DNA from 2 places in the Luteibacter sp. HA06 genome. Region 1 is predicted to be linked to the other one. Evidence: riboswitches for the same ligand, from Rfam matches in the RefSeq annotation. Region 1 holds a riboswitch; the other holds the start of a gene.

Region 1 (7,844 bases):
TTGTCGAGGATGAACTGGTGGCGGGCCTGCGAGTAGTCGCTGAGCGACGAGGTGAGGTTCTGCTGGGCGATCAGCACGTCGACGATAGTGCGGGTACCGACTTCGAAGCCGGCCTGCGTGGCGTCGCGGGCGCTCTCCGACGACTCGACGGCCGCCTTGGTCGCGCCGACCTTGCTGATGCCGGCGACGACGGAGCGGTAAAAGTTCAGCGTGTCGCGGACCACCTGGCGGCGTACCGATTCCAGGGAGTCCTGGGCGGCGTCGCGCTGGTAGATCGACTGGCGGACACGCGACTGCGTGAGGCCGCCGGAGAAGATCGGCACGTTGAGCGTGAGGCCGACCGAAGTCGCGCCACGGCCGTTGCTGCCGGACGACGAACCAAGGGTGCCCGCGGTGGCAGCAGAACCGACGCCGCCGTTCTGCGCCCATGCCGTGGTCTTGTTGTAGCCCAGCGAGGCGTCGATCGTCGGCAGGTGGCCGGCGCGCGCGGACGAGATGCTGTGCTCGCTCGAGTCGACGCTGTACTGCGCGGCGAGGATGCTCGGGCTGCTCTTGACCGCTTCGGCGACCCAGGCCTTCGGATCGTTCGGCGTCGGGGCATCCATCGGCAGCTGCTCGCGCAGCTTCTTCAGGTTGTCTGCCGGCTTGCCGGTGATCTGGGTGAGCGCTTCACGCGAATCGGCAAGCGTGTTCTCGGCCGTGATGACGGAGGCGACCGAAGTGTCGTGCTGGGCCTTGGCGTCCTGCACGTCCGTGATGGCGGACAGGCCGACGTCGAAACGCTGCTGGGCCTGCTCGAGCTGGCGGGCGAGGGCCTGCTCGTTGGCCTTGGCGAACGTCAGGGCGTCGTCGTTGGTCAGGACCTGGAAGTAGGCCGTGGCGACGCGCGTCAGAAGCTGCTGGACGGCTGCTTCATAGGTCGCGTTCTGCGAGTCCGCCGATGAATGGGCGGCCTGCAGGTCGGCGATCTGACTCAGGTTGAACACGCTCTGCGTCACGGTCGCGCTCAGCGTGCGCTGGCGGGTGTGGCCGATGTCGCTCGACAGGAGCGGATTGCCGGCGCCGTCGACCAGCGGATTGCCGGCGGCGTCGGTCAGCACCTCACGCGAGGGGCCGGCGGGATTGCTCTGGGTGATGCCGAGCGAGCCGTTGACCTGCGGGAGCAGCAACGCACGTGCCTGGTCCACGCCTTCGCCGGTGGCGAGACGGGTGGAATCGGCCTGCGACAGCACCGGATCGTTTGCGCGGGCCTGGCGGTAGGCGTCGAGCAGATCTTCAGCATGGCTCGCGAACGGCGTCGCGGCCAATGCCAGCGCGACGGTGAGCAGCTTCAAGCGCATGGTTTCGCCTCGTGGGTGATGGGTAATCTGTGGGTCAGAGCACGAAGCGCTTCACCGGCGCAGCGTGCGCCAGGTAAGGAAGGTCCGTTTCGAACAGCGATTCCTCGCGGAAGCGGCCTTCACCCTCGTGGGTGAGGAGCACTGCCGTCTGCGCGGGGGAATCGCCGCGTACGACGAACATGCGCCCACCCGGCTTGAGCCAGCGCACGAACTTTTCCGGAACCGTGTGGACGGCACCGGTGATCACGACGGCATCGAAAACGCCGGTCGGGTTGTAACCGTTGACGGCCTCGGCGGTCTCCAGCGAGATGTTGGTCACGCCGGTGGCGGCAAGGCGCTGACGAGCGGCCTCGACGAAGTCGGCGTGCATGTCGATGCTGGTCACGTGGGCAGAAAGGCGGGCCAGGCAGGCGGTCAGGAAGCCCGAACCGGTGCCGATTTCCAGCACGGCGTCGGACTTCTTGAGCTCGAGGGCCTGCAGCACGCGGCCTTCCACGACCGGCTTCATCATCACTTCGCCGTGGCCCAGGGGCAGGGTCAGGTCGGCGAAAGACACGTTGCGGTGGGCCGCTGCGACGAAGTCTTCGCGGCGGATACCCTTCAGGGTCTCGAGGACGTCGAAGTCCAGGACTTCCCACGGGCGAACCTGGTTCTCAACCATGTTCTGCCGGGCCTGCTCGAAATTCATCGCCATGGTGTTGGATTCCGTACGAAAAGCTATGAAAAGGTTCGAAAGGATAAGCGTTCGGAGCCTGCTTTCCCAATGTGTTAAGGCTGAGGGCCCCGTACCGCTGCTACTAAGTGCCGGAAGTCACCGGACGGGGCTGACGGAAGTCATGCCCCATCCCCTACTGTGGCTCGCTGGCGCCTGAACGGCCTGATGGCGCAAGTCCCTGATGCCCATGGGAACCGAGTCGGCTGGCCCCACTTCATTCTAAGGTAGACGGGTGGTCAGGCTCTCACTTTTTCCTGCGGCGTGGATGACAACCATGACGTGCTGGAAATAACTGAACCGCTGCGTATAATAAAGTCATAATTTTTGTTTGTGAAGGTGTAGCCATGAACGCCAGCCCGAAAATGAAAACGCAGGGTCCCGGGCGTCCGAAGGATATGGAGAAGCGCGCGGCCATCCTCGATGCCGCCAAGGCGCTCTTCACCCAGGGCGGCTTCGCGGGAACCAGCATGGACGCCGTCGCGGCCTCCGCCGGCGTATCCAAGCTCACCGTCTACAGCCATTTCGGCGACAAGGACAACCTCTTCCGCGAGGTCATCCGCGCCCATGTGCAGGAACGCCTGCCGGACGATCTCTTCGACTTCAGCCCGGGCGCGGATATTCGCGTCACCCTGAATAACATCGCCAGCCGTCATGCGGCGATGGAAACCAACGTCGAATCGGTTGGCACCTTCCGCGCCATCCTCTCGGACTGCCAGGCCGGTGGTAACCCGCGTTTCGGCCGGCTGGTCTGGGAAGAAGGCCCGGTGCGCATGCACAAGCTGATGCAGCGCCTGCTCGACGGCGCCACGGCGCGCGGCCAGCTCGAAATCGCGGACACCTCTCGCGCCACCACGCAGTTCCTCGCCCTGCTCAAGGGTGATCTCCTGCTCCGCCGCCTGTTCGGTTGCGAAGACTGCGCCGTGCAGTTCGGCGAAGAGGTCAAGGCCAACGCCCTGGCGGCCGTCGAGATGTTCATTCTCGCCTACGAGCCGCGTCCGAACTGCTGAGCACTCGCTTCCGGCACCCGCTTCGTGGTTGAATCCGCCTCGAAGCGGGGGTGCCCAAGCAATTGCGTGGGCTGAGAGAGTCCCTTCGAACCTGATCCGGTCCGTACCGGCGTAGGAAGCTTCGTCCACGGGTAACGTGCGTCCGCGCACGTGTGCTTCCGTGGCGGCGCCGTCCGCTTCTCCCCTTATCCGCAAGGAACGAGAAGCCAATGAACGCCATGCCCTCCGATCTTGCCCGCGCCGCGCGCGAGCTCTCCGAAGCCGTTACCACGCCGATCGCCGGCTCGCGCAAGATTCACGTGACCGGTAGCCGCCCCGATCTGCGCGTGCCGCTGCGAGAGATCGTCCAGGCCCCCACGCCGACCCTGTTCGGCGGCGAAGAAAATCCCCCGATCGTGGTCTACGACACCTCTGGTCCCTACACCGATCCCGAGCACGCCGTCGATCTGGCCAGCGGTCTTCCAGCACTGCGCGCGCGATGGATCGCCGAGCGGGGTGATGTCGAGCGTCTGGATGGCCTGTCTTCCGCCTTCGGGCGGGCGCGTGCCGACGATGCGCGCCTGGACCCCATTCGCTTTGCCTTCCCTCGCATGCCCCTGCGCGCGAAGGCGGGAGCCAATGTCACGCAGATGCACTACGCCCGCCGCGGCATCGTGACACCGGAGATGGAATACATCGCCATCCGCGAGAACCAGCGTCTGGATGCCCTCGTCGACAGCGCGCTTCGCGTGCAGCATCCGGGCGAATCCTTTGGTGCCTCGCTGCCGAACCGGATCACACCCGAATTCGTGCGCGACGAAGTGGCGCGTGGCCGCGCGATCATTCCCGCCAACATCAACCATCCGGAAGTCGAGCCGATGATCATCGGCCGCAACTTCCTGACCAAGGTCAACGCGAATATCGGCAACAGTGCGGTGAGCTCCGGGATCGCCGAGGAAGTGGAGAAGCTGGTCTGGGCGATACGCTGGGGCGGCGATACCGTGATGGATCTTTCCACCGGCAAGCACATCCATGAAACGCGCGAATGGATCATCCGCAATGCGCCGGTGCCAATCGGCACGGTACCGATTTACCAGGCGCTGGAGAAGGTGGGTGGCGTTGCCGAGGACCTCACCTGGGAGATCTTTCGCGACACGCTGATCGAACAGGCGGAGCAGGGCGTCGATTACTTCACCATCCACGCCGGCGTGCTGCTGCGCTTCGTTCCGCTGACGGCAAAGCGTGTGACGGGCATCGTCTCGCGTGGCGGCTCGATCATGGCCAAGTGGTGTCTTGCGCATCATCGCGAGAACTTCCTCTACACGCACTTCGAAGACATCTGCGAGATCATGAAGTCTTACGACGTGTCCTTCAGTCTCGGCGATGGCCTGCGTCCGGGCTGCATAGCCGACGCCAACGACGCCGCGCAGTTCGGTGAACTCGACACATTGGGTGAACTGACCAAACTGGCCTGGAAGCATGACGTGCAGACCATGATCGAAGGTCCCGGGCACGTGCCGATGCACCTGATCAAGGAAAACATGGATCGTCAGCTGGCGGTATGCGACGAGGCGCCGTTCTACACCCTGGGCCCTCTGACCACGGATATCGCGCCCGGCTACGACCACATCACCAGCGCGATCGGCGCGGCGATGATCGGCTGGTTTGGCACGGCCATGCTCTGCTATGTCACGCCCAAGGAACACCTCGGCCTGCCGAACCGCCAGGACGTGCGCGACGGCATCATCGCGTACAAGATCGCCGCGCACGCGGCGGATCTCGCCAAGGGACACCCGGGCGCACAGGTGCGCGACAACGCCCTGTCGAAAGCACGTTTCGAGTTCCGCTGGGACGACCAGTTCAACCTCGGCCTCGATCCGGACAAGGCTCGCGAATTCCACGACGAGACGATGCCGAAAGACGCGCACAAGTCGGCCCACTTTTGCTCGATGTGCGGGCCGAAGTTCTGCTCGATGAAAATCACCCAGGACGTCCGCGACTACGCCGCCGGCATGGAAGAAAAGGCAGCCGGCATGGAGGGGAAGGCGCAGGAATTCCGCGCCCAGGGAAGCGAGGTCTACAGCAAAGCCTAAACGCACTGTGGGAGCCGCTTCAGCGGCGATGCTCTTCGCCCCTGTGGGAGCCGCTTCAGCGGCGATGCTCTTCGGGCATCTCCGCTCCGTCAGCTTTTCGCCGATGAATCGGCTCCCACAGGGAGCTGGCGTGCCTCTTCACCCGCTGTTACCAGCCATATCGAGAAAATTCGTAAGCATCGACCGAATGCCGGCGGGGTAAGCTAAGCCCCTCACGTTCCCCCACATAAAGGACAGGCATGAACGCGAACGCCGCCCCCTCGCCATCGCCCACCCGTCGCCGACGCAACCCCATCAGCCTCACCGTGGCCGTCGTGATCGCGCTGCTGATCCTGTGGGTGTTGATCACCATGTGGTGGTGGGACAAGGAGCCGGAGCAGTTCGACCCGGTCACCGTGACTACGGCGCACATGAAGGAGATCGGGCGACCGATGGCCACCGGCGCGGTGACGACGTACACGCTGATCGCATCGGTGAAGACGCTGCTGGACAAGCGCGGCGGTTACCTGAGCAACGACAAGCTGCCGCCGGGCGTGTTCATGGATAACATTCCCAATTGGGAATTCGGATCCCTCATGGCCTCGCGCGATCTCGCCCAGGCCCTTCGCAATAGCTTCAGCCGCTCGCAGACCCAGTCCACCGAAGACAAGGACCTTGGCGAAGCCGATCCCCTGCTCAACAGCCCGAACGATCGCTGGCTGCTGCCGAGTTCCGAATCGCAGTACGGCAAGGCCACTGACGACCTCGAGAAGTACCTCGTGCGGTTGAGTGACAGCGAGGATGCGAACGCACATTTCTATGCACGCGCCGACAATCTTGCCGATTACCTGCAAACCGTTTCGGCGCGCCTGGGCTCGCTTTCGCAGCGTCTCTCTGCGAGCGTCGGTCAGTTGAAAGTGGATGCGGCGCCGAACGCCGATGTCGCCGGTAATGCCGGGCAGTCGAAGGCGGTTTACGTGAAGACACCCTGGAACAAGATCGACGACAACTTCTACGAAGCCCGCGGATACACCTGGGCGTTACTGGAGCAGTTGAAGGCGATCCGCCACGACTTCGCTCCGATCCTGCGCAGCAAGAATGCGGATGCGAGCCTGCAGCAGGTCATTCGCGAACTTGAAGAATCGCAGAAGGCGCTGGGTAGCCCGGTAGTCCTGAACGGCTCGCCGTTCGGCTTCTTCGCGAACCACTCGCTGGTGATGGCGAATTACATCTCGCGCGCCAACGCGGCGATCATCGACCTGCGCACGTTGTTAGGCCGCGGTTGAAAAAAATCGGCTCCCTTGTGGGAGCCGATTCATCGGCGATCATGGTCGCCGGGCTTCGCAGGGATCGCCGATAAATCGGCTCCTACCAAGCAGGTCGCGTCAGATCAGTGATCAGCCTTGTAACGACCCATGCCCGCAACGATCTCAGCCTTCGCCTCTTCCGCGCCGACCCAACCGTCGATCTTGACCCACTTGCCCTTCTCGAGATCCTTGTAGTGCTCGAAGAAGTGGCCGATGCGCTCGAGCCAGTGGCCGGACACCTGGCCGATATCCTTGATATGCGCGTAACCGGCGAACACCTTGTCGACCGGGACCACGACGAGCTTCTCGTCGGCGCCCGCTTCGTCGGTCATCTTCAGCATACCGACCGGATGGCAGCGGATCACCGAGCCCGGCACCAGCGATAGCGGCAGGATCACGAGGGCGTCGAGCGGATCGCCGTCGCCACCCAGGGTGCCCGGCACGTAGCCGTAGTTACACGGGTAGCGCATCGGGGTCGACAGGATGCGGTCGACGAAGATCGCGCCGCTTTCCTTGTCCACTTCGTACTTGACGGGCTCGGCATCCTTGGGGATTTCGATGATGACGTTGATTTCGTCCGGCACATTCTTGCCGGCGGGAACGAGGTGCAGGCCCATGGGATTCCTTGGTGATTCGGGGGGTTAAGTCGGCCGAATAGGATAACGCCCGTCCGGCCCTCCGGCAAAGCCGGTGCTCCGGACGGGCGTCCGAGCCGGTCTGGGGCCCGCTTATTTCAGGTGTTCCCAGAGGTAGGTATAAGCCAGGGCGCTCATGAAGGCCGATTGCTTGTTGTCCGCCGCTGCGCCGTGGCCCCCCTCGAGGTTCTCGTAAAGGCTGGCGTCGAAACCCATGGCCTGCATGCGCGCGGCCATCTTGCGGGCGTGGACCGGGCCCACGCGGTCGTCGCGCGTGGAGGTGGTGAACAGCACCGGCGGGTATTTCGTACCCTTGTGCAGGTTCTGGTACGGCGAGAAGGTCTGGATGTACTTCCATTCTTCCGGCTTGTCCGGGTCACCGTACTCGGCCATCCACGAGGCGCCGGCGGACATGTGCGTGTAGCGCTTCATGTCCAGCAGGGCCACCTGGCTGACCACCGCGCCGTACAGCTGCGGGTACTGGGTCAGCATGTTGCCCGCGAGCAGTCCGCCGTTGCTCCCGCCCATCATGCCCATGTGCTTCGGGCTGGTGATCTTGCGGTCGATCAGGTCCTGCGACACCGCCGCGAAGTCCTCGTAGGCGCGCGGGCGATTAGCCTTGAGGGCCGCCTGGTGCCAACGCGGGCCGTATTCACCGCCGCCGCGGATATTGGCGACGACGTAGACGCCGCCCTTCTCCAGCCAGGCGCGACCGGCGCCGGCCGCGTAAGCGGGCTCAAGCGAAATCTCGAAGCCGCCGTAGCCGTAGACCAGGGTCGGATTGTTGCC
Region 2 (7,844 bases), 3.8 Mb from region 1:
GCTCGTCAGCCGAGAGCTTCAGCTCGACGGCGGCGAGGTTATCCTTGAACTGCGCCTCGGTGCGACCGCCGATGACCAGTGACGTGACGGCGGGACGCTCGAGCAACCACGCCAGCGCGACCTGCGCACCCGACACACCGCGCGCCTGGGCGATCTCGACCAGTACGTCGACGATGCGCCACAAGCGCGCTTCGTCGCGGATCGGCGGCTCGGTCCAGCCGGCAAGCTGACGGGAGCCTTCCGGCGCCTTGCCATCGCGGCGATGCTTGCCCGAAAGCAGCCCGCCGGCGAGTGGGCTCCATACGAGCACACCCAGGCCCTGGTCGATGGAGATCGGCAGCAACTCGTATTCGGCCTCGCGCGCTTCCAGCGTGTAGTGAATCTGCTGGCTGACGAAGCGCTGGCGGTGCTCGCGCTCGCTGATGCCCAGCGCCTTCATCAGGTGCCACGCGGAATAGTTGGAACAGCCGAGATAACGCACCTTGCCATCACGGACCAGCGTATCGAGGGCCTCGAGGGTTTCCTCGACGGGCGTCAGGCCATCCCACTGGTGGACCTGGTAAAGGTCGATCACGTCGGTACGCAGGCGCTTCAGGCTGGCTTCGCACTCGCGGATCAGGTGGTAACGCGACAGGCCGCCGTTGTTCGGGCCTTCGCCCATCGAAAAGCGCGCCTTGGTCGCGATCAGGACGTCCTTCGGCCGCTTGCCGCCGAGGACCTCACCGATGATTTCCTCGGACCGACCGTCCGAATAAACGTTCGCCGTGTCGATGAGATTCACGCCGGCATCGATGCACATGTCGATCAGGCGACGCGCTTCCTCGACGCCTGAGCTGCCAACCGAGGCGAACTTGCCCTGGCCACCGAAGGTCATCGTGCCCATCGTGAGGGTGGAGACTTTGAGGCCAGAACGGCCGAGCAGTCGATATTCCATGGGGATTCCTTGTGGAGGAGTGAACCGACCCACGTTAGCCTCCCGTCCATTCATCTGTAAAATGGAAAATTCTGATCGTATTAAGCACCTGAGAGACTCAATCCGCATGGACCTGAAGCAGCTCGAATATTTCGTCGCGGTCGCGGAGGAACGTCACTTCACACGGGCCGCCCAGCGGCTCAACGTGGTCCAGTCCGGCCTGTCGCAGACCATTCGCAGCCTGGAGGACGAACTCGGTGGCCCGCTTTTCGTCCGCACGACGCGTAGCGTGGCACTCACGGTGGCCGGCGGCGTCCTGCTCGAGGAAGCGCACCGCGTGCTCGATGCCGCGCGCACGGCGCGCATGGCGGTCACGCAGGTGCATGGCCTCGCACGTGGGCGGCTGCGCATCGGCGCGATCCAGAGCCTTGCGCCCTTCATCGACCTGCCGACGACGCTCGGCCGGTTCCGCGAGGCCTTTGGCGGGATCGACATCGAGCTCCGGTTCGACGGCTCGTCCAACCTGCTCGAAGAGGTACGCGACGGTCATCTGGATATCGCCTTCACCCAGCCGCCAACGACACCGGTCGCCGATGTGGTCACGAAGCTGTTGGTCTGCGAGGGCCTCGTGGCCGTCTGCCCACCGAAGCACCGACTCGCCGGTCTTCACGATGTCAGCCTGCTCGATCTCGCCCAGGAGAGTTACGTCGACCTGCGCGCCGACTGGGGCATGCGCCAGCTCATCGACAGTGCATTCGCCGAGGCGGGGCTGAGCAGGCGCACGCAGTTCGAGGTCAACGACATGGGTATGCTGCTCGAACTCGCCGCACAGGGCCTTGGCGTTGCGCTGGTGCCGGAATCGATTGCGAAGATCCGGCGCGACGACCGTCACGCCAAACCGATATCGTTCGCCGATATCGCCGAGGCCGAAGAGCCGTGCTGGGAGATCGTCGTCGGTTACCGCGCACGCCATGGCGATGCACCGGGCCGCCTGGCCCAGGCCTTTCTCGATGTGCTGGTGCAACCGGCAGGCGCGCTCTAGGGCTCGCCGTCCCAGTAGTCCAGCCCATTCTCCGCCCGCTGGACGTAGCTGGTACGCGAACCGTCACGGTGCCTCACGATGGCCGAGTGTTTTCCCGAGTCCGGGTACTCGACGAATTCCGGCGACTCACGCGTGCTGATCGACAGGTACTTGAGCGGCGCATCCGAGGTGTTGATGAACTGATGCGGGTACATCGTAGAGTGGCTCGCGAACGAGGCGTTCAGTGGGGGCGTCGTTGAAATTGCGGATGAGCTGCGCGGCGAGCTCGGTGGCGCGTGCGGTCATGGGCCTGCCATCGTACGAGGTGGGTCTAACGAGGCTAGCGCGATCGGCCGTCCACGTCTTCCCGACTCCCCGGCCTTGTAAACTGGCGCCCACCTACCGCCCGGACGAGCCGATGACCACCAAACCGCGACCGTTCTCCATGATTCGCGACTTCGCGCTGGCCGACTGGTTCACCCTCGGCAATGCCGCCAGTGGCGTGGGCGCGCTGTTCTCGACGATGACCTACCTTCAGGAAGGCGGTGTCTGGCACTTGTACATGGCCTCCGGACTGGTACTGCTCGCGCTCATCTTCGACGTGCTCGACGGGCGGATCGCCCGGTGGCGCCAGCGCGCGTCGTTGCTCGGCCGTGAACTCGACTCCCTCGCCGACGTGGTCTCGTTCGGCGTCGCGCCGGCCGTCATCGGTTATGGCTGCGGCATGCAGGGGGGACTGGACCGCGCGATCCTGATCATGTTCGTCTGCTGCGGCGTTTCCCGCCTTGCGCGCTACAACGTTACGGCTGAGGTCAACTCGAACGACGAGGGCAAGGTCACTCACTTTGAAGGCACCCCCATCCCGACGTCGATCCTTCTCGTCGCCGTGCTCTGCGCCGCCGCGTCGATGGGTGCGCTGCACGAAAACCTCTGGTTCGGCATCACCCACATTGCCTCGCTCGGCCTGCACCCGTTATCGCTGATGTTCGCCGTTTCCGGCGCCTTGATGGTGAGCCGGATTCGCATTCCGAAATTGTGAGCAAGCTCAGGCCGTAACAGGAGCGACGGGCTCACGGCGCCAGGCGCGCAACCCGAACGCAGCGAGCACAACGAAGCCTGCATATAGCACTGCCGTGACCGGAAGCGACTTGTAGACATACTCGCCGACATAGATGACGTCCACAGCGATCCACAGCCACCACGCGGCGGCATGGCGACGTGCCTGCCACCACTGGGCGACAAGACTGAATGCCGTGAGTGCGGCATCGAGCCATGGCAGGGATGCGTCGGTGTAGCGGTGCATGGCGTAACCAAGCGCGAGGGCACCGGCACCTCCGATCGCGATCTGCTGGATGGCGCTGCGGGCGTCCAGTGCGGCGACGCGGACATGCCCGCTCCCGTCGAGATTTCGCGACCAGCGCTGCCATCCGTAGAGGATCAGGAAGGCAAAAATCACCTGCAGCACGGTATCCGAGTACAGCTTCGCGTCGACGAAGATCCACGCGTAGGCGATCACCGAGACAAGCCCTACCGGCCAGCACCAAGGGCTACGACGCGCGGTCAGCCACACGCCCGCCGCACTGACCAGCGCGGCGGACACTTCGAACCATGAAAGCTCAAAAGTCATACGTCATCGACAGCCGGGCCAGTCGCGGCATGCCGGGGAACAGGTAGCTGTCGCCACCCGAGGTGCCCGTGTCGCGCCAGTAGAAATGGTTGAACACGTTGTCCACGTTGAGCCGCCAGGTCATCGCATGCGTACCGATCGACGAGACCAGGCGCAGGCCGGCGTCGAAGACATGGTACGCCGGGACTCGCGTATCGCCGTTCGGCGTGGCGACGTTGGTACCGACGTAGCGCCAGCCACCGAGAACTGCAAGCTGTGGGGCGAATGGCAGGGTGTAGTCGGCATACACGGCCGTGCGCCAGCGGGGCACGTTGACGACCTGATGGTCTTCGTAGGCCGGCGTACCCGTGTTCTCGGCACGCGCACGGATCACGTTGGCGCTGGCGGTGAGACGAAGGTTGTCGGTGACGCGCCCGGCTAGGTTGAGCTCGATACCGGTATGCACCTCCTGCCCCTGCTGGACGAAAGTGAAGCCCTCCGCCGTGTCGTCCGGCCGGGCGAACTGGTACGCCTGGCGAATGCGGTAAACCGCCGCCTGCAGATCGAGAGCATCGCTCACCGCATACTTCACGCCGGCCTCCACCTGGCGCGACTGCAGCGGCGCCAGCGTGGTACTACCGTTCGAGGTCCAGTACGGCGCTTCGCGTCCGAGCGAGAGTCCCTCGCCGTAGCTGACGTACGTGGTCAACGGCGCCGTCGGCTGCCACAAAACGGCAGCCTGCGGCAGGGTTTTGGTCATCCGCGTATCGCGCTCCAGCGCGCCCGTATCGTCATACGCGCGTTCATCGAGCTTGACCAGGCGGGCGCCGGCGAGCACCTGCCAGGTGTCGCCGAGGTGCACGCGATCGATTGCGAACAGGGTGCGCTGCCAGCTGGTCAGGCGACGCTCCGAGGGACCCGGCTCGTTAGGCGATGGATCGAAGTACGGCGGTACGCGGTCACCGATATTCGCGGTGCCAACGTAGTCGTAAACATACGCGCGCTGGTCGACGGTGCGGCGGAACGCGCTGGCACCGACGTTCAGTTCATGATCGACCGCACCCGTCGCGAACGTACCGGTAACCACCGCACGCAGCTCGTCGTTCTGTCGCGAGTCGTCCGGACTGCGGAAATCGTAAACGTCGTAGTCACCGTTGGGCGCAAAGAAATAACCCGGTGTCGCGCCAGATGCGCACGAGGCGGCATAGAAGCAGCCGTAGGCGAATGCAACGTTATCGTCGATCACCGTGTGGCTATGGCCTGCCGATACCTGCGCGTTCCAGCTGTCACTGAAGCGATAGTTGAAGCGCAGCGAGGTATTGCTCGAATGGATGCCTACGGGCCGCTGCCACGGCTCGTATCCGAGGAGTTGCGTGCGGCTCGGGTGTTGGGGGATCTGGGTGCCCCCGAGCAGCTGGTAGCCCGAGGCCGAGCGCTGTCCACTGGTCTGGTAGTCGGTGTCCAACTGCAAGGTCGCCGCATCGGTGATCTTCCAGTCCGCGCCAACGGAGACGAAGCTGCGTCGTCCGTCGGTATGCTCGATGGCCGCGTGCGTCTTTTCGTTGGCGGCATTCACGCGCAGGCCGAACGACGGCGTAAACCACCGACCGACATCGATAGCCTCGTAGTTGGAGCCGTGCGAATCCGTACCGAGTGTCACCGTGTGGACGTCCGCCGGGCGCTTGCTGACATAGTTGATGAGGCCACCCGGCTCCACGACGCCGGCTTCCAGGCCGCCAAGACCCTTCAGCACCTCGACCCGCTCCTTGCCTTCCAGACCGGGAAGCTGCTCGGCCGATTCGATCATGCCGTTGAAGCGGAAGCCCGTCGCCAGGTCCAGCGGAAAGCCGCGGATCGAGACGTCCTGGTAGTAGCCAGCCGGTGCGTAGTTGTCGTTGATCGCGGAATCCCCGCGCACCAGCTCGCTGAGCGTCCGCGGCTGGCGGTCGTCGATCTGCGCGCGGGTGATTACGGTGATCGCTGCCGGCGTGTCGTGCAGCGGCGCGTTGCCGAAGCTCCCGAACGTATCGAGCTGCGAGTCAGCGGCCTGGTAGCCGGTGGACGTGGTCGCGTTGACGTCGACGGTGGCCAGGGTGCGCGCCTTTTGCGGGACGGCATCGTCGGCGGCATGAGCCACGCCAAGCATCGAGAACAAGGCCAGGGCCAGCGGGGTACGGGAGAAAGTCATCGTCGTCTTCAGGTTCACGGACGAAGCGACGGCGAGCCACGTCGTCCGGGGACGTCCGTGGCTCTGCAAGCTCCCTACGCCGGTACTAACCGGGTCAGGTTCCAAGGGACTCTCTCAGCCTGGCAACGCCAGGCACCCCCGCTTCTAGAGCGCCTATTGAACCACGAATCGCCGCCCGGCGTGACGGATGGCCTCGAGCAGGGCCTGGCCGTGCCGCCCGTGAAACCAGGCGGCGTGGCCGCGCAGGAAGGTGTGGTACGCAACGTCGGCGTGGTCACGGCGGTGCGTCACGCCCTCGAAGTACTCGATCTCGGACAGGGCGAAATCGAGATGAACGATCGGCAGGAGGTCGGCGAGCAGGACCAGATCGTTCCCGGTCAGCGGGGATACGTCGTGATATCCGTCGATCAGCGCCAGGGCGAGGTCATCGCGACCGATATCGCCGCGGGCGATATCGAGCCATGCGATGGCATTCCGTTCGATGGCGGTGGCGAGATCGAACAGCGCGAACGTCGCCGCGGAGAGGCCGAGGTCGAGAACATCGGTGATCTGCGCGCTATCGCTCGCGTCGCTCCAGCAAAGGTTCGACACGTGCCAGTCGCCATGGGTCCACAGACGCGGTTGCCGGGACAGCCCAGCCGCTGCATGCGCATGCCAGGGCTCGATCGCCTCGCCGATTTCCGCGCGCCAGTCACGCTCCCGCAAATAGACGTCCAGGAAGGCGCGCGACGGAAGCAGCGCTGCGATGGCATCCAGTGGGGCTTCCGACGACAGGATGTCCGCGCGGGCAACCAGGATGTGCGTGGACCGCTGCGGTGCCTCGTAATTCTTCGCGGCCAGATGCAGCCGCGCGAGCATCGCACCCGCAGCCCGTGCATGAGCCGCTTCGCCGATCGGCGACCACGAGAAGGCGTCGCGGTAAACATCCGTCCCGCGCGCCGTCTCGTGCACCTCATAGATCCACTCACCGATCACGACGGCCGTCTCGCCATTCTCGTTCTCGAGCACGCGCGGTATCGGCACGCCGCGTTGGCGCAGGTGCGTCGCGAACCGATGTTCCTCGGTGAGCGTGGCCACCGTGCGAACGCTACTGTGATGCCGCTTTACGAAGACCTCACCCGCGGACGTGCGCACGATGCCCGCGGCCGATAGCGGCCGCGGGCTACGCCAGCGCAATGCCTGGACATCACCGTGGGCAGGGAATGCACGCAGTACAACGCCCACCTCGGCCAGTGTCAGCGGCGGCCAGTCCGGCGGCAGTTCGTCGCCTGCGAGGCCGTGGGTAAGGTGCGCTTCGTCATTCATCGGCGCAGTCTACCCCGTGCGTTCAGAAGGCGAGATTCAGACCGATCGTCGCCCAGTGCGAAGTCGGCGCGGCGCGCTCACGCTCACGTCCCATGACGAGGTCGACGCTGTCGCCGTCCTCCTTGCCAAAGTAGAAGCGCACGCCTGCCTGTGTGGCCTGGGACAGACGCGCCGCCCACAGGCGTTCGGCAAGCAAGGCCACCTCCTTGGTGACGGCGAACTCGAAGCCCACGCCGGCCAGGCGGTGCCAAGCCCCCTGCTCCACGCGGGTCATGCCGAGGTTGACGTTCGCCATCAGGCGGCGCTCATCGTCCAGACCAAAGTTGCTCGCCGCGTAGACGTTGGAGCCCATCCGGTGACCGTTCTGCAACGTGGTATCCGTGGCGAGCGCAAGGCCGATGCCGGCGTCGTCACCGTTTCGCAGCTGCCATTTGATCGACGGGTTCTGCATGTTGTTTCCGGGGTGCGACTGGGCGCCGAGCCCGAGGCCGAACTCCACCGGACCGACGCCGCAGGCCGGCACGGTCCAGGCCGTGTGCGTGCCGCCACGGAAAGCCTGAAACCAACTCTCCAGCTGGCAGCGGCCGGGCGTGGCGGTCGACGCATCGTCGACCAGATAGCTGCCTCCCGACGCCATCGAGGGCGAGGCGAACAGGGAGAGAATCAGGATGAAAGTGAAAAGGAAGAAGTGGCGCATGGTGCTTACCTCCCCGTCGGTCAAGGCGACTGGGATATCGGAAAGCAGGTCAACGGGGTGACCTGCCGGTGGCCAGCATGGCTACCGGCCGCGAAACACGAACGGAGGCCCACT

What was found. Region 1 has a riboswitch for thiamine pyrophosphate ahead of thiC (phosphomethylpyrimidine synthase ThiC). Riboswitches for the same ligand answer to the same signal wherever they lie in the genome.
Region 2: it holds a riboswitch for thiamine pyrophosphate, as region 1 does, so the genes downstream of both, ACVWWJ_RS03165 (TonB-dependent siderophore receptor) here and thiC (phosphomethylpyrimidine synthase ThiC) in region 1, are expected to answer to the same signal.

The regions. Positions count from the first base shown of each region.
Region 1 is NZ_JBSSDZ010000001.1:4,475,609-4,483,452, reverse strand. It holds gene ACVWWJ_RS20720 (TolC family outer membrane protein) at 1-1,340, opposite strand, end outside; gene ACVWWJ_RS20715 (protein-L-isoaspartate O-methyltransferase family protein) at 1,375-2,034, opposite strand; gene ACVWWJ_RS20710 (TetR/AcrR family transcriptional regulator) at 2,400-3,062, shown strand; TPP riboswitch at 3,099-3,197, shown strand; gene thiC (phosphomethylpyrimidine synthase ThiC) at 3,272-5,134, shown strand; gene ACVWWJ_RS20700 (DUF2333 family protein) at 5,374-6,399, shown strand; gene ppa (inorganic diphosphatase) at 6,504-7,037, opposite strand; gene ACVWWJ_RS20690 (prolyl oligopeptidase family serine peptidase) at 7,149-7,844, opposite strand, start outside.
Region 2 is NZ_JBSSDZ010000001.1:722,516-730,359, reverse strand. It holds gene ACVWWJ_RS03190 (aldo/keto reductase) at 1-934, opposite strand, end outside; gene ACVWWJ_RS03185 (LysR family transcriptional regulator) at 1,041-1,955, shown strand; gene ACVWWJ_RS03180 (hypothetical protein) at 1,952-2,149, opposite strand; gene ACVWWJ_RS03175 (CDP-alcohol phosphatidyltransferase family protein) at 2,353-2,973, shown strand; gene pnuC (nicotinamide riboside transporter PnuC) at 2,980-3,561, opposite strand; gene ACVWWJ_RS03165 (TonB-dependent siderophore receptor) at 3,551-5,728, opposite strand; TPP riboswitch at 5,783-5,878, opposite strand; gene ACVWWJ_RS03160 (phosphotransferase enzyme family protein) at 5,882-7,033, opposite strand; gene ACVWWJ_RS03155 (hypothetical protein) at 7,056-7,730, opposite strand.